DNA from 4 places in the Mesorhizobium sp. BH1-1-4 genome. Region 2 is predicted to be linked to each of the others. Evidence: predicted binding sites of a transcription regulator. Region 2 holds the regulator's gene; each other region holds the start of a gene.
What was found. The regulator PhoB, encoded in region 2, activates phosphate uptake and scavenging genes when phosphate is short. The targets are predictions, from matches to a motif close to TGTCATNNANCTGTCAT.

Region 1 (4,288 bases), on a different contig from region 2:
CGGCGAGATGCCGGCGGCCGCATCCAGCTCATACCGCCGCCTTGCGGAAGCGGGCGACGAAGTCGTCGAGCTCGGGCCGCTCCATGTCCGAAATCGCCCAGTAGGAGAAGGCGCCGTCGCTCCAGTGCACCATCGAGAAGCCACCGGAGGAAACGTCATCGGGCTGGGTGGCCTTGCCGCCCTGCCGCGGCTCGGCGACCAGGGTGATCAGGTGCTCGCGATGGCGGTAGACCAGCGCCGGTACCGGCCGGCCCGAGATCACCTCGACCCGGCCGCCGATCAGCGCGAAGCCGTCCTGTGCGAGATCGGGTGCCGGCGGCGAGACGCCGATCCTGGCGTCGAGCCACGGCTTGACCGTATGGCGGTCGGAGGAAACGATGTCGATCGGGCTCGCGGCAAGCAGGCTGCGTCGATGGCCGCTGGCGACGGCCGCGGCAAAGCCATCGTCCACGCCGCTCTGCATCACCCATTGCGTCGCCCCGCTGGCCAGCACGGCGCTGATCATGATCGACGCGGCCATGGCGCGCCAGTCGAACGAGCCGAAGCGGCGCGCCCTTGGCGAAGGCCGCACCTGCGAAGGACGCGTCCCCGCTTCCCGTCTCTGGCCCGGGCCGGCACCCGCGATCAATCCCGGCAGCGCCGACTGCGTGCCCCGCTGCGGCTCCTCGTCCCGCGCCTGCGTGGCCGGCGCGCCGATTGCCGCGATGCGGGCCAGAAAGGCGTCGCCGACGTCCGGGCGCGGCAAGCGGCTGACCGCGCCGCGCAAGGCAAGGATGCGGGCATGCTCGGCGGCAAGCCGGGGGTCGGCGGCGATGCGACGCTCCACCGCAAGGGCGGCCGCCGCATCGAGTTCGCCATCGACAAGGGCGTGGATCATCAGTCCGATACCTTCGGGGTCATTGGGCAGTCCGTCGTCATGGCCGGTCATGGCGCTCTCCCCAGTTCAGAGGCCAGCAGGCCGCGGGCGCGGGCAAGCCTGGACATCACCGTGCCCATCGGCACGTCGAGCATGACCGCTATCTCGCGATAGCTGAGGCCGTTGATGTCGCGCAGCACCAGAGTTTCGCGAAACGGGCGCGGCAGGGCAGCGATCGCAGCCTCGACGGCGGCCGTATCGGCCCTGGCGATCAGGCTCGCCTCCGGGCCGTCCTCGTCCGGCAGGCTGGTGCCATGGGCGGCCGCCATGTCGTCGAGATCGCCGAGATCGCCAACGGCCATCATGCCGCGCGGCCGGTTGCGCGCCATCCAGGTGTAGGAGGCGTTGCGCACGATGGTCAGCAGCCAGGCCCGCGCATTGCCGCCGGCATAGCCTGGCATGCCGGCATGGGCCTTGATGCAGGCGTCCTGCACGACGTCCTCGGCATCGGTGGCATTGCCGGTCAGCCAGCGGGCCAGCGCCAGCGCGTCGCCGAGATGCGGCAGCACCACCTCGTTGAAGCGCTCTGCCAAAGCCTTTTCGTTCAAAATAGCACCATGATCCGGCACTCCTGAAAGGATTGGCCGTGCCGTCTCACGAGGCGATGGCGACCTTGCCTTGCCCATGGGGACAAAGTCCCCCGAAGCAGGCAAAGGCGCCTGCCTTGCTGAAAGTGAATTCATCCGCGTCACCAGTGTCAAGCGTCACGGAGAAGAGGCTGCCGATCCTGCTCGCCAGCGCACGGTCACGGCCTGTACCGCAGCCATGATCGCTGTGCTCGCAATGACAGGGCATGCCGAACTCCTCAACGCCGGAAGTGGCGCCTGTACAGGAGACTTGTCGCAGGGCCGGTTTATTCCCGCCGCGCCTAAAATCGGCTGTTCACAGTCGCGTGATCTCCGTGCCCTTTGGGGTTGCCAGTCCGCCAGCGTTCAATCCGGCTCGCACACGGCCGGAAGATCCTTGCTGATGGCGGTCGCGGACATGATCGTTGCACGTGAATATGCCGATGATGACGGCGGGCGAGCCGGATCGAGTTGCTCAAGACGGAAGGGTATTGAGCCCGAATGGCGACGGGCCAGATCGGGCTCAGGCGATGATATCTGGAATGATCCTGTCTTCCAGCTTCATCAGCCGGTCCTTGAGGGCCAGCTTCTTCTTTTTCATCCGCTGGATCTGCAGCGGGTCGCAGTTAGTGGCGATCATCGCGTTGATCGCGGCATCGAAATCGGCGTGTTCCTGCTTCAGCCGGGAAAATTCGAGGCGAGTATCGGCCTGTTCCTGATCGGACATTCTCTACCGTCTGCACGTCTGCGGCGCCCAAAACTGGGCCTGATTGGGCGGGGGCGGCAATTTCTGCCACCGGCTTGCAGCCCTTATCACATTTCACATTGTCGTGGAATGCTACCACGCAGCATTCGACATCGCTGTCCGATGGTGGCACACTGTCATTGTGCCGTCACAGATACGACCTGCGGTGGACGTGCCTTTGACGGCTGCAATCGAGGAAACCATGAAAGGGAGAACCAATCATGTCTCTTGCATCCCATCTTGATGAGTTGCAGCGGAAACACGGCGACATCGAACGCGAAATCGATGACGCGATGAACCACCCGTCGGTGGACGACCTCGAAATCGTGAATCTCAAGCGACGCAAGCTGGCACTCAAGGATGCGATTGAGAAACTGAGGGCGCAACCAACCACGCATTGATCCTCACCTGATATAGCCGCTCACCACTGGCGGTCTTCCTTGCCGGCGGCGCCAGCCGCCGGTGCAGTGGTTTTAATTTCAGCGATCCCACAAGCCGGAACTAATATTCGTCAGGCCCGATATGACCGGCCACCGCCGGGTCGTGCGCCGTTTCAGGGTCCTAGCCGGCACCAATTGCTGCCAGTGGCGACCTGTCGCCATTGACAAGCCATCTTTGCTCCTCCACCTCATGCCCGGACTTCAGCGCATCGGACCCGGCTTATGCGTCCAGGCGGACGCACGGGCTTCAGAGAGACGCATAGCGCTCCAGAGACACAAAAGGCTGCCGGCATGACCGGGTATTTTTCCTTTCCCTTCCCCCGCCGCACTTCGGTCGGCGTCGATGTCGGCGGCGTGGTCGTCGGCGGCGGCGCGCCGGTCGTCGTGCAATCGATGACCAATACCGACACCGCCGATGTCGACCAGACGGTCGCGCAGGTGGCGGCGCTGCACCGCGCCGGCTCGGAGATCGTGCGCATCACCGTCGACCGCGACGAGAGTGCCGCCGCGGTTCCGCGCATCCATGAGCGGCTGCAGCGGCTCGGTATCAACGTGCCGCTGGTCGGCGATTTCCATTATATCGGCCACAAGCTGCTGGCCGATCATCCGGCTTGCGCCGAGGCGCTGGCCAAGTACCGTATCAACCCCGGCAATGTCGGCTTCAAGGACAAGAAAGACCGGCAGTTCACCGACATCGTCGAAATGGCGATCAAACATGACAAGCCGGTGCGCATCGGCGTCAACTGGGGTTCGCTCGACCAGGAATTGTTGACGCGGCTGATGGACGACAACCAGGACAAGGGTTTCCCGCTGACGGCGCAGGAGGTGACTCGCGAGGCGATCGTGCAGTCGGCGATCCTGTCGGCGGAGATGGCCGAAGAGATCGGCCTGGGCCGTGAAAAAATCATCCTCTCGGCCAAGGTCAGCGGCGTGCAGGACCTGATCGCCGTCTATGCCGAACTCGCCACCCGCTCCAACCATGCGCTGCATCTCGGCCTCACCGAAGCCGGCATGGGCTCGAAAGGCATCGTCGCTTCTTCCGCCGCCATGGGCATCCTCCTGCAGCAAGGCATCGGCGATACCATTCGCATCTCGCTGACGCCGGAGCCCAATGGCGACCGCACCCGCGAGGTGCAGGTGTCGCAGGAGTTGCTGCAGACGATGGGCTTCCGGCAGTTCGTGCCGATCGTCGCCGCTTGCCCCGGCTGCGGCCGCACCACCTCCACCGTGTTCCAGGAACTGGCGCAGAACATCCAGGCGGATCTGCGCAAGAACATGCCGGTGTGGCGTGAGAAATATCCGGGCGTCGAGAGCCTCAAGGTCGCGGTGATGGGCTGCATCGTCAACGGCCCGGGTGAATCCAAGCATGCCGATATCGGCATTTCGCTGCCCGGCACCGGCGAGACGCCGACCGCACCGGTCTTCGTCGACGGCAAGAAAGCGGCGACGCTGCGCGGACCGTCGATCGCGGCGGATTTCGAGAAAATGGTCGCCGACTACATTGACCAACGGTTCGGTCAGGGCGGCAAGGCCGCGGCAGAGTAGGCCAGATGCAGCGTTTCCCGTGGGTGGCGCTGACCCTGCTCTGTGGGTTGGTTTGGTCGACACTCGGTCAGGCCGA
Region 2 (4,288 bases):
GCGGGCAGCCAGCCGTCCGTATAGGCTTCGCCGACATTCTTGATCTTGCCGGAATCGATGGCTTCCTTCAGCACTTCCATCGAGCCCGAGAACAGGAAATCGGCATTCGGGTCGGCACCCGAGCCCTTGATGAAGACGTAGTTGCCTTCAGGCTTCACCTTGAACACTTCGCGGGCCTGCATGCGGCCGACTTCCTTGTTGTCGAAGGTCAGGTAGAAGACGTCCTTGTTCTCGATCAGGCGGTCATAGCCGACGACCGGAATGCCCTCGTCGAGCGCCTTCTGCACCGCCGGGCCGATCGCCGAGGCATCCTGCGCCAGGATGATCAGCGAATTGGCGCCCTGCGAAATCAGGCTCTCGACGTCGGTCAGCTGCTTGCCGGGGTTGGACTGCGCATCGGCGGAAATGTACTTGTCGCCCGCGGCCTCGATCGCCTTCTTCATGGCGGCCTCATCGGTCTTCCAGCGCTCTTCCTGGAAATTGGACCACGAAACGCCGATGACCTTGTCCTTCGCCTGCGCGACCGAAGCCAGCGTCAGCGACATGGCGACACCCGCCAGGATGGCGGCTGTGAATCTCTTCATGATATCCTCCCTGCGCCGCGTATTGGCGCGACCAAACTGACCCGAGGGCCGGCACAAAGGCTCTATTTTTTCGAGCCTCGAAAAAACACTGGTCCATCGCCGGAACACTGTCAACATCGATTCTGATGGATTTTGAGGTGCCGAGACCCTTTTTTCGAGTCTCGGAATAAATAATGACAGCTCCAGATGCATCTGCCAGTATTCTACCCCGTTGCCGGCGATGTTCGAGGGGGCGTCAAGAGCCGCGGCAACGGGGGAGGATGTGGGAAGCATGTCGGTCGGAATCCGCCACGACGATCTGCGCCGGCGCAACCGCGCAATGGTGATAGGAGCCGTGCGCCGGGGCGGTCAGCCCTCGCGCACCGAGATCGCCGCCACCACCGGCCTCAGCCACTCGACCATATCGGCGATATCAGCCGACCTGATCGGCGAGGGTATCCTGACCGAAGGCAAGCCGAACGAGGCCGGCTCACTCAAACGCGGCCGGCCGCAGGTTGGCCTCGGCCTCAACCCCGAGGCCGCGGCTGTGATGACCGTGGTGCTGTCGCTGAATTTCCTGTCCGTCGCCGTCATCGATTATGCCGGCCAGGTGATATCAGAGGAACAGCGCCGGCTGGACACGCTGACCATATCGCGTGAAGCTCTGATCAGCGAATGCACGGCAATCGTGCGGCGCCGCCTCGAGGACCCCGATCTCGATGTCAGCAGTGTTGCCCGCATCGCGCTGGCGATCCAGGGCATCACCGACACCGAGGCGCGTGCCATGCTGTGGTCGCCGATCACGCCGCGGACGGACATTGCCTTCGCCGACATACTCGAAGCCGAATTCGGCATCCCAGCCACCATGGAGAACGACTGCAACATGATGGCGGTGGCGCTGCGCTGGCGCGACCCCCAACGCTACCGCGACGACTTCATCGCCATCCTGCTCTCGCACGGCATCGGCATGGGCCTGGTGCTGAAGGGCGAACTGTTCACCGGCACCCATTCGTCCGGAGGCGAGTTCGGCCACATTATCCATCGCCCGGGCGGCGCGCTCTGCCGCTGCGGCCGGCGTGGCTGCGTCGAGGCCTATGCCGGCAACTATGCCATCCTGCGCAACGCCAGACAGCTTGGCGAGGACACCGAACCGGTCGCCGACGTCAGCGACGCGCAGATGCGGACACTCGCCGCGGCCGCACGGGAAAGCGACGGACCGGAGCGCGAAGCCTACCGCAAGGCCGGTGAAGCGTTGGGATACGGTCTCGGCAGCCTGTTCGCCCTGATCGATCCCGCACCCGTCGCCATGGTCGGCGTCAGCGCCGCCGCCTTCGACCTGATCGAGCCGGCCTTGCGCGAGGCCATCGCCCAGACGGCCGGCGGCCAGCATTCGGGATCGATTTCCTTCGACACCGAGCCGAACGAGTTGCCGCTCATCCGCGAAGGCTGCGCCATGCGCGCCTTGACCTTCGTCGACCAGGAGATTTTCGCGCCGGGCGTGCAGGCGAAAACAGGTTCAGGGAAGAACGTGGCCTGAGCGGACCTGGCGCCGAAGTCGCGAATTGCATCAACGTTGGAGGTTGACCGAAGCCGTTTGAGCTACTCACCAACGGATGCGATCCGGGATCGGAGACCTAATCCTCGCGGATCGCGTAGCCCGCGCCGCGGATGGTGCGGATGACGTCGGGCATGCGGCCATTGTTGACCGCCTTGCGCAGCCGGCCGACATGCACGTCCACCGTGCGCTCGTCGATATAGATCGTCTCACCCCAGACATTGTCGAGCAGCTGGCTGCGCGAGAACACCCGGCCGGGATGGCGCATCATGAATTCCAGCAGCCGGAACTCGGTCGGTCCGAGCCGGATCTCGCTCTTCTTGCGATAAACCCGGTGCGATTCACGGTCGAGCACGATGTCGCCGACCTTGAGCACGCTGGACAGCACTTCCGGCTTGGCGCGGCGCAGCAGCGCCTTGATGCGGGCCATGAATTCCGGCGTCGAGAACGGCTTGACCAGATAATCGTCGGCACCCGTCGACAGGCCGCGCACGCGATCGCTTTCCTCGCCGCGCGCCGTCAGCATGATGATCGGCAACCGCTCGGTCTCGGGCCGCATTCGCAGGCGCCGACAGAGTTCGATCCCGGACACTGCCGGCACCATCCAGTCGAGCACCAGGAGATCGGGGACGTTTTCCTGCAGCCGGATTTCGGCTTCATCGCCGCGCGTCACCACTTCGACCTGGTAACCTTCCGATTCCAGATTGTAGCGGAGGAGCACGCCAAGCGGTTCCTCGTCCTCGACCACCATGATGCGCGGCGCGATCATCGGCCTGTCACCCTGTTATACCGCCGGCGCCGACATCGCGGTCTCGTCCTGCTTAGGGCGATTGGCGGGCAGCTGCGTGCCGGTCAGCACATAGTATGCATTTTCAGCGATGTTGGTCACGTGGTCGCCGATGCGCTCGAGATTCTTGGCGCAGAACAACAGATGCGTGCAGGCGGTGATGTTGCGCGGATCTTCCATCATGTACGTCAGCAGTTCGCGGAACACCGAGGTGTATTTGACGTCGATGCGCTCGTCGTCATTCCTGAGTTTGGCCAGTGCCGACGCATCGCCGGCCGCATATTCCTCGACCACGCCATGCACCTGGATCAGCACCAGTTGCGCCATGGCGTCGATGGAATGCGAAAGGTCGCGCGGCGTGGCGCTGAGACCGACAGTGCCGACGCGCTTGGCGATGTTCTTGGCAAGGTCGCCGATGCGTTCAAGGTCGCCGGCCATGCGGATCGAACCGACGACATGACGCAGATCGTCGGCCATCGGCTGCCGCTTGGCGATCAGCGTTATGGCGCGGTCGTCGAGTTCGCGCTGGCGCGCATCCATGATGGCATCGTCGGAGACGACGCGCTGGGCAAGAGCGTTGTCGGAGTTCAGCAGCGCCTTGGTGGCGCCGCCGACCATCGAGCCGGCGAGGTCGCCCATGTCGCTGATCAGCCTGCTGATCTGTCCGAGATCTTCGTCGAAGGCTGCAACCGTGTGTTCGGCCATGATCCTGGTCCTCGTATGCGTGCGATCAGCCGAAGCGGCCGGTGATGTAGTCCTGGGTGCGCTTCTCGCGGGGCGACGTGAAGATCTTCTCGGTTTTGTCGAACTCGATCAGCTCGCCCAGATACATGAACGCCGTCTGCTTCGACACGCGCGCCGCCTGCTGCATGTTGTGGGTGACGATGACGATCGTGTAGTCGGCTTGCAATTCGTCGATCAGCTCCTCGATCTTGGCGGTCGACAGCGGATCGAGCGCCGAGGCCGGCTCGTCGAGCAGAATGACTTCCGGCTTCACTGCCACGGTGCGGGCGATGCAAAGCCGCTGCTGCTGGCCACCGGAAAGGCTGAGGCCGCTGGCGTTGAGCTTGTCCTTGACCTCGGTCCACAATGCCGCACGCTTCAGCGCCTGCTCGACACGGCCATCCATCTCGGCCTTGCTGATCTTCTCATAGAGCCTGACGCCGAAAGCGATGTTCTCATAGATCGACATGGGGAACGGCGTCGGCTTCTGGAACACCATGCCGATCTTGGTGCGCAGCAGGTTGAGGTCCTGCGAGCGGTCAAGAACGTTCTGGCCATCGAGCAGCACCTGGCCCTCTGCGGTCTGCTTGGGATAGAGCTCGTAGATGCGGTTGAAGACGCGCAGCAGCGTCGACTTTCCGCAACCCGAAGGGCCGATGA
Region 3 (4,288 bases), on a different contig from region 2:
CGCAGCCCGCGCATTTGCCCGAGCCCGGCGCTTCTGAGAAGATCAGCATCTATCGCTTCGTGCAGGAGGGGCTGAACAATGCCTACCGCCACGGGCGGGGCAAGGATCAGGCGGTGCGCGCGGGCATGAAAAACGGCAGGCTTTTCGTCGAAGTGTCGGATGGCGGGCCGGGTTTCGATCCGGCGCGGGCCGAAGGATTGGGGCTCGCCGGCCTGAGAGAGCGGGTTGAAAGCATTGGCGGACAGTTCGAAACCCTGACGGGGCCGAAGGGCACGAAACTGGTGATCCGTCTTTCGGTCGAGGAGCAAGCATGATGGGCGCCATCCGTATCGCCATTGTCGACGACCATCCTCTCTTCCGCGAGGGTGTGACACGCAGCCTGTCGGAGATCGGAGGCTTCGAGGTGGTCGGGGAAGGGGCTACCGCGCAGGACGCGGAACGCATCGCCTCGACCGTGCAGCCCGACATCTTGCTGCTCGATATTTCCATGCCGGGCGGCGGCCTGCCCGCGGTCGCGAACATCCTTGCCGACCACCCCGCCCAGAAAATCGTCATGCTGACCGTGTCGGAGGCCAATTCCGACGTCACCAAGGCCCTGAACGCGGGGGTGCACGGCTACATCCTCAAAGGCGTCGGGTCGCGCGCGCTTGCCGATATCCTGCGCAACGTGGCGGCCGGTGAAAGCTATCTTTCGCCGACACTATCGGCCCGGCTGCTTTCCGATGTTCAGTCCCTCCAGCCCGCCAACGGCATGGCGGACCGGCTGCGGCAACTCACCGGTCGACAGACCGAAATCCTGCGGCTGGTGGCGGAGGGGCTCAGCAACAAGGAAGTGGCCTTGCGCCTGGAGCTGCAGGAGAAGACCGTCAAGCATCACATGACGGGGGTGCTGTCGAAACTCAACGTGCGGAACCGCACCGAAGCGGCCCTGATGATGCGCGAGTTTCGCGACCGCGAGAGGGATCGCCCGTAGATGGGTCGGCGTTCAATGGAACAGCCGGCCCGCTCGCCGCGCGCTTTTCCCGCGAAGACGGTTACATATCGCGGCACTGGAATGCCGCGCAAAACGAGGTCACCTCCGCCGGGGGGCGGCGGAGGTGACGTGTGAAACTGGTCGTTGCCTGTTGACCAGTTTCACAAGGCCGAAATTCACGGGGCCGAGATTCACAGAGCCCAGATTCGCGCTGCCTGGATTCACAGAGCCTTGAGGCGGCTTGCATCGGCCGGTGTGGCACGGCGATCGATGATCGTGCGGCCGAGCTTGTCCTTCATGCTGAAACGGCCGTTCTCTATCTTCTCCGTCAAGCCATCGGGGTGCTGAACCGTAATCTTGTTGCCGTCCACGTCGACCTTGTCGCCGGTCGTGGCGTTGACATGGCTGCTCTTCGCACCCTGGCCCTTGCCGGCCCCCGAATTGCCGCCACCGTTATCAGCGCCGTTGCCGTTGCCGTTGCCGTTGTTGCCGCCGCCGTTTCCGTTGCCACTGTTATTTCCGCTGCCGCTGTTGCCGTTTCCGCCGCTGCTGTTCCCACCGCCGCTATTGCCGCCGTTTCCGCCGCCACTATTCCCGCCGCCGCCACCGTTGCCGCCGCCATTCCCACCACCACCGCCGCCGCCCTTACCGGCAAGCGCGGTCGCGGCCTCGAGTCCGGGAACGAAGCCATGAAAGGCAATTCCATAGGGAGCGATGGTCAGCACCAGCAGAGCCGCCGAGCCGAAAGCCAGCCGGCAACAACGGGCGTTTATCGATCCGTGCATCCTGATCTCCGTCGATTGAGCCGGCGCGCCCACCCCAACGTCGCAGTGCGACCAACATCGCCGAAACAAATGGTGACCGGAAGCGACCTCCGACCGTTGCGTTTGTCTTCCAAGACCTTTGCAGGCGCAAGATTGGACCAAAGTCCCATGCCGGTCGTGAAAAAGCGGTGTCGTGAGGGAGCGATGGCGGGGATACGATGTCACGAAAATGTGATCAGCACGCTATAAGGCGGTTGAAAAGGCAACAAGCTCCAGCCAAATCCAAGCCAGAGGCTCCCATGACCGAACATCGCTCCCCCGACGTCCGATTCCGCACCAGCCTGCTCGAGGAAAACGAGGGACCGGCCAACAATCCCAGCGAAAACCGCACGATGGGCGAGATCATCGCCGGGCGGTTTTCGCGCCGTGGCTTCCTCAAGGGGTCGCTCGCCGTCTCGGCGATCGCCGCCACCGTCAGCCCGCTGGCCCTGATCGCCGCCGACGATGCCCGCGCCGCGGAAGGCTCCGCCTTCAAATTCGACGAACTGGAAGCCGGCATCGACGACAAGCACCATGTCGCGCCGGGCTACGACGCCGACGTTCTGTTGCGCTGGGGCGATCCGCTGTTCGCCGATTCGCCGGACTTCGATCCGACGAAGCAGTCGGCACAGGCCCAGGCCAGGCAGTTCGGCTACAACAACGACTATGTCGGCTACATTCCGCTCGACGGTTCGGCCGAACATGGCCTGCTGGTGGTCAACCACGAATACACCAACCCGCATCTGATGTTCCCGGGCATCGTCAAGATCGTCGAGAAGGACGGCAAGAAGTCGGCCGAGGTGGCGCCGCTCTCGAAGGAGCAGGTCGATGTCGAGATGGCCGCGCATGGCGGCACCATCGTCGAGATCCGCAAGGATGGCGGCAAGTGGCAGGTGGTGCGCGACGGCAAGCTCAACCGCCGCATCACCGCCAACACCGAAATGGCGCTGTCGGGCCCGGTCGCCGGCCATGACCGCGTCAAGACCAATGCCGACCCGTCCGGCGCCAAGGTGTTCGGCACCATCAACAATTGCGCCGGCGGCGTCACGCCCTGGGGCACCTATGTGATGTCCGAGGAGAATATTCACGGCTACTTCTCCGGCGAACTGCCGGAAGGCCACAAGGAAGCCGCCAACTACAAGCGCCTCGGCATCCCGGAAGGCGCTTATGAATGGGGCGCGCATTACGACCGCTTCAACCTCGCCAAGGAGCCGAACGAGGCCAACCGCTTCGGCTGGATCGTCGAGGTCGACGTCACCGATCCGAATTCGGTGCCGCGCAAGCGCACCGCCATGGGCCGCTTCAAGCATGAGGGCGCCGAATCGATCGTCGCCAAGGACGGCCGCGTCGTCTTCTATCTCGGCGACGACGAGCGCTTCGACTATGTCTACAAATTCGTCACCAAGGGCACATTCGACGCCAACGACCCTGCCGCCAACAAGGACCTGCTCGACGACGGCACGTTGCATGTCGCCAAATTCGCCGAGGACGGTTCGGTCGAATGGCTGCCGATCGTGTTCGGCCAGGGTCCGCTGACGGCGGAAAACGGCTTTGCCGGCCAGGCCGACGTGCTGATCGAGACACGCCGCGCCGCCGACCTGCTCGGCGCCACCAAGATGGACCGGCCCGAGGACATCCAGCCCAATGGCGTCAACGGCAAGGTCTATGTCATGCTGACCAACAATTCCAAGCGCAAGGCCGACCAGGTCGACGCCGCCAATCCGCGCGCCGAAAACGCCTTCGGCCACATTATCGAAATATCGGAGGACGGCGGTGATTTCGCCGCTGCCAAGGGCAAGTGGGAAGTGCTGCTGAAATGTGGCGATCCCTCGGTGGCCGATGTCGGCGCCACCTTCTCCACCGCGACGACGGCCCATGGCTGGTTCGGCATGCCCGACAATTGCGCGGTCGATTCGGCCGGCCGCCTGTGGGTCGCCACCGACGGCCAGGGTCCGAAGGCCACCGGCCGCACCGATGGCCTGTGGGCGGTGGACACGGAAGGATCAGCGCGGGCGACCTCGAAACTGTTCTTCCGCGTGCCGATCGGCGCCGAGATGTGCGGCCCGCTGTTTACGCCGGACGATCAGACCGCCTTCGTCGCCGTCCAGCATCCTGGTGACGGCGGCGAGGACTGGGAAGCGTTTGGCCGGCCCTCCTACTATGAGGACCTGTCGACGCGTTGGCCCGATTTCAAGCCCGACATGCCGGTGCGGCCGGCGGTCGTGGCGATCACCAAGCAGGGCGGCGGCAAGATCGCCATCTGACATCGGACAAGACAAACCGAGAGGGGGCTCCGGATCGCCGGAGCCCCCTTCTTTTGCGCGGTATTGCATTCAAGCCTCGGGAAAGATTGGCAATTTAAACAGGGCGCCCTAGATCGTGATGAGGAGATCATCGCCATGCCCAAGTCGATCTACGACCGTGGCCTGCTCAAACCCGACGAGGTGGCCACCTTGCAACGTGTCTTCGACGAGGCCTGCCGCCGACGGCAAGCCCACCCCGAATCCGCCGA
Region 4 (4,288 bases), on a different contig from region 2:
GCTGGCTGTTGCGTTACATGCATGCCAACGGCGCCTCGTTCTTCTTCATCGCGGTCTACCTGCATATCTTCCGCGGTCTTTATTACGGCTCCTACAAGGCACCGCGCGAACTGCTGTGGATCCTGGGCTGCATCATCTATCTGCTGATGATGGCGACCGGCTTCATGGGCTACGTGCTGCCTTGGGGGCAGATGAGCTTCTGGGGCGCCACCGTCATCACCGGCTTCTTCAGCGCCATTCCGCTGGTCGGTGACTGGATCCAGCAGTTGCTGCTCGGCGGCTTCGCCGTCGACAACCCGACGCTGAACCGCTTCTTCGCGCTGCACTACCTCCTGCCGTTCATGATCGCCGGCGTCGTCGTCCTGCACGTCTGGGCGCTGCATGTCGTGGGTCAGTCGAACCCGACCGGCATCGAGGTCAAGTCGAAGACCGACACCGTCGCCTTCACGCCCTACGCGACCATCAAGGACGCGTTCGGCATGATCGTGTTCCTGTTCATCTTCGCCTATTTCATCTTCTTCCTGCCGAACTATCTCGGCCACGCCGACAACTACATCGTCGCCAACCCGCTGAAGACGCCAGCCCATATCGTGCCGGAATGGTACTTCCTGCCGTTCTACGCGATCCTGCGCGCCATCACCTTCAACATCGGGCCGATCAATTCCAAGCTCGGCGGCGTGCTGTGCATGTTCGGCGCTATCGTCATGCTGTTCCTGGTGCCGTGGCTCGACACCTCGAAGGTGCGCTCGGCGGTCTACAGGCCCTGGTACAAGCTGTTCTTCTGGCTGTTCGTGGCCGATGCCATCCTGCTTGGCTGGCTGGGCTCGCAGCCGGCGGAAGGCAGCTATGTGTTCATGGCGCAGATGGCGACACTGTTCTACTTCGCCTTCTTCCTGATCGTCCTGCCGGTGCTCGGCCTGATCGAGACGCCGCGCAGGCTGCCCAACTCGATCACCGAGGCGGTGCTCGAGAAGAACAAGGGCGGCAGCGGGCATCCGGCGGGCGCCACGGCAGCACCTGAGACCAAGGGCTGAGCGGTAGAGAATCTAAGGGGATTTGGCATGAAAAAGATTCTCACCTCGCTGGCGCTGATCGGCCTCGTGGCCGCCGGCACCGCCGCCTTCGCGGCCGAAGAGGCGCACGACGCGGCGGCTCCGACGCATTTCCCGATCCACGAACCGAAGGAAATGAGCTGGAGCTTCACTGGCCCGTTCGGCACCTATGACAAGGCGCAGCTGCAGCGCGGCCTGAAGGTCTACAAGGAAGTCTGCTCGGCCTGCCATTCGATGAACCTTGTGGCGTTCCGCACGCTGTCGGACCTCGGCTACAGCGACGCCCAGGTCAAGACGTTCGCGGCCGAATACACCATCCATGACGGTCCCAACGATGCCGGCGACATGTTCGACCGTCCCGGCAAGCCGTCGGACCATTTCCCGGCGCCGTTTGCCAACGAGGAAGCCGCGGCTGCCTCCAATGGCGGCGCGGCACCGCCCGACATGTCGCTGCTGGCCAAGGCGCGCGGCGTGGAACGAGGTTTTCCGCAGTTCGTCTTCGACATCTTCACCCAGTACGACGCGGGTGGCCCCGACTACATCCATTCGCTCCTGACCGGCTATGACGAGAAGCCGCCGGCCGGAATGGTCATTCCCGAAGGCACGCATTACAACCCGTACTTCATGTCGGGCGTGTCGCTGAAGATGCCCAAGCCGCTCTCCGACGGCCAGGTGACCTATGACGACGGTTCGCCGCAAACCGTCGACCAGTACGCCCGTGATGTGTCGACCTTCCTGGCCTGGGCGGCCGAGCCGCACATGGAAGCCCGCAAGAAGACCGGCTTCCGCGTGCTGGTGTTCCTGCTTCTGTTCGGCGCCCTGGTCTATCTGACCAAGCGCAAGGTCTGGGAAGCCGTCGCCCACTAAGGCCTGTTGACCTTCAGGTGAGGCCGGTCTGCAAACGATGGCTTCCTGCGCTTCCGGTGCTCACGTACTTCAAGTACGCTCCGCTCCGGTTCTCGGAAACCATCGTTTTCGACTCGGCCTGACCTGAATCTCAAAAGGCCTTGGCCGTTCAATGCACAATGTGGGGCGTCGAGAGGCGCCCTTTCTGCTTTTGAGGTGGATTACACCACCACGCCTCTGCGGTGTCACATGGCCGTCACCGCACATCGCGATCCTGCGGCGCTCTCATCAAAGGATCACGCCCATGAAAAGATACGCATCGCTCGCGGCAGGCCTGCTGCTGCTTGTCGTCGGCTCCGCGGCCCATGCCGAAGACGCAAAACCGTTCATCACCAACAAGGATGTCGACCTGACGATGATCCTGCCGCCGCCGCCGGCCAATGATTCGGCCGAGACCAAGGCCGAGCTTGGCGAGGTGCTGACCGTGCAAGTCACGCGCACGCCCGAAATGGAAGCTCGCGCCATCGCCGATGCCGAGGAAAACGTCTGGCGTTTCGCCGATGTCATGGGGCCGAATTTCAACAAGGACAAGCTGCCGAAATTCAGCGCCTTCTTCGATCGCGTGGTGGAGACCGAAGGCGCCGTCGTCGACCCGGCAAAGGATGTCTGGAAGCGACCGCGCCCGCATCAACTCAGCGATCTCGTCAAGCCGGTGGTCAAGCTGTCGAGCTCCGGTTCCTGGCCGTCAGGCCACGCGACCGTCGGCACGATGATGGGCATCATCCTGTCCGACATGGTTCCGGAAAAGCGCGCCGAGATCATGGCCCGCGCGGCCGAGTTCGCCCACAACCGAATCGTTGGCGGCATCCATTATCCGTCCGACGTCGAGATGGGCAAGATTTCCGGCAGCGTGATCGCCGCGGTCCTGCTCAACCGGGAGGATTTCAAGGCCGAGTACGAAGTGGCCAGGGCCGAGCTTCGGTCCGATCTCGGCATGTAGGGTTTGGCAAATAACCATCCGTTCGAGCGGGGCGCCTTCGGGCGCCCCTTTTTCGTGGCTGCGCCAACGGCAGGAAAAATCGCCGACGTCTGCTCCCGGGCCCTGATCAAATCCTTTGCCGGATGCGCTTGTTTCGGCCGCCACATCGCGCTAGCCGTTGTCGGTCGCGCCGGGTTACGATCGGCCCGCGCCGTTTTACTTTGTCAGCCGGATCATTCGGAGCCGCTTCATGAAACCTTCTCTCGAAGACACGCTGCTGGCGTCGATCCGCACCATTCCGGACTATCCCAAGCCCGGCATCCTGTTTCGCGACATCACCACGCTGCTCGGCAATGCGCGCGCCTTCCGCCGCGCCATCGACGAGCTGGTGCATCCCTATGCCGGGCAGAAGATCGACAAGATCGCCGGCATCGAGGCGCGGGGCTTCATCCTTGGCGGCGCCGTCGCGCACCAGCTCTCGGCCGGCTTCGTGCCGATTCGCAAGAAGGGCAAGCTGCCCTATGAGACGGTGCGCGTCGCCTACAGCCTGGAATACGGGCTGGACGAGATGGAGATGCACAAGGACGGCGTCGCGCCCGGCGAGAAGGTGATCCTTGTCGACGACCTCATCGCCACCGGCGGCACGGCGGAAGCGGCGGTCAAGCTGCTGCGCCAGATCGGCGCGGACATCCTCGCCGCCTGCTTCGTCATCGACCTGCCGGATCTGGGTGGACGCGCCAAGCTCGAAGCGCTGGGTGTTCCGGTGAGGACGCTGATCGGGTTCGAGGGGCATTAGTGAATAGTGAATAGTGAATAAGCGTTGCGCTCACTCACTACCCACCTTCACCAGCACGGCACTTTCGAACTCCAGCACCTTGGCGCCGTTCGAATCGGAGGCCTCGCAGAGCAGCGCCAGCAGCCGCCAGCCCGGGCGCGACGCGATCGGGCGGTGGGAAAGCGCGGTGCGCATGAAAGTGATGGTTTGCCCGGCATAAACGGGCTTCAGCCACTTCAGGTTCTTGAAGCCGGGCGAGGGGCCGAATTCGGGCACCGCGCCGTCCCAGCCTTCGGCGTCCAGGCGGGTCTCCAGGTTCAGCTTCATCCAGGTGGCGGCGGTGTGCCAGCCGGAGGCGCAAAGCCCGCCGAGCACGCTTTTCCGGGCGGCTTCCTCATCGATGTGGAAGATCTGCGGGTCGTACTTGCGGGCGAACGCCTTGATCGCGTCGGCCTCGAATGTGTGCGAGCCCAGCGTCACCGTGGTGCCGATGCGGAAGAACTCGTCCAAGGTCATGACAGGTTACCCGCGGCATCGCGCGTCAGGAACATGACGGAGTTCTCCAACTCGAAAACGCTTTCGCCGCGTTGGTTGACCAGTTCGCTGCGCATGGTGACGAAGCCCAGTTGGGGCTTG

Region 1: a site for PhoB is predicted at 2,363-2,379, ahead of LB569_RS28275 (YdcH family protein). Genes of this name have one in related genera too.
Region 3: a site for PhoB is predicted at 1,957-1,973, ahead of LB569_RS21715 (PhoX family protein). Genes of this name have one in related genera too.
Region 4: a site for PhoB is predicted at 2,142-2,158, ahead of LB569_RS26915 (acid phosphatase). Genes of this name have one in related genera too.

What each region holds. Positions count from the first base shown of each region.
Region 1 covers NZ_JAIUIN010000027.1:32,088-36,375, forward strand. Annotated here, with positions in the region: gene LB569_RS28255 (anti-sigma factor family protein) at 29-928, opposite strand; gene LB569_RS28260 (sigma-70 family RNA polymerase sigma factor) at 925-1,464, opposite strand; gene LB569_RS28265 (hypothetical protein) at 1,511-1,711, opposite strand; gene LB569_RS28270 (YdcH family protein) at 2,006-2,209, opposite strand; gene LB569_RS28275 (YdcH family protein) at 2,449-2,628, shown strand; gene ispG (flavodoxin-dependent (E)-4-hydroxy-3-methylbut-2-enyl-diphosphate synthase) at 2,959-4,212, shown strand; gene LB569_RS28285 (lytic transglycosylase domain-containing protein) at 4,218-4,288, shown strand, end outside.
Region 2 covers NZ_JAIUIN010000044.1:15,339-19,626, reverse strand. Annotated here, with positions in the region: gene xylF (D-xylose ABC transporter substrate-binding protein) at 1-584, opposite strand, end outside; gene LB569_RS31735 (ROK family protein) at 856-2,100, shown strand; gene phoB (phosphate regulon transcriptional regulator PhoB) at 2,198-2,887, opposite strand; gene phoU (phosphate signaling complex protein PhoU) at 2,903-3,610, opposite strand; gene pstB (phosphate ABC transporter ATP-binding protein PstB) at 3,636-4,288, opposite strand, start outside.
Region 3 covers NZ_JAIUIN010000014.1:43,536-47,823, forward strand. Annotated here, with positions in the region: gene LB569_RS21700 (sensor histidine kinase) at 1-314, shown strand, start outside; gene LB569_RS21705 (response regulator) at 311-973, shown strand; gene LB569_RS21710 (hypothetical protein) at 1,195-1,758, opposite strand; gene LB569_RS21715 (PhoX family protein) at 2,037-4,040, shown strand; gene LB569_RS21720 (hypothetical protein) at 4,176-4,288, shown strand, end outside.
Region 4 covers NZ_JAIUIN010000023.1:84,495-88,782, reverse strand. Annotated here, with positions in the region: gene LB569_RS26925 (cytochrome b) at 1-1,034, shown strand, start outside; gene LB569_RS26920 (cytochrome c1) at 1,062-1,919, shown strand; gene LB569_RS26915 (acid phosphatase) at 2,203-2,898, shown strand; gene LB569_RS26910 (adenine phosphoribosyltransferase) at 3,128-3,673, shown strand; gene LB569_RS26905 (MaoC family dehydratase) at 3,704-4,168, opposite strand; gene LB569_RS26900 (MaoC family dehydratase) at 4,165-4,288, opposite strand, start outside.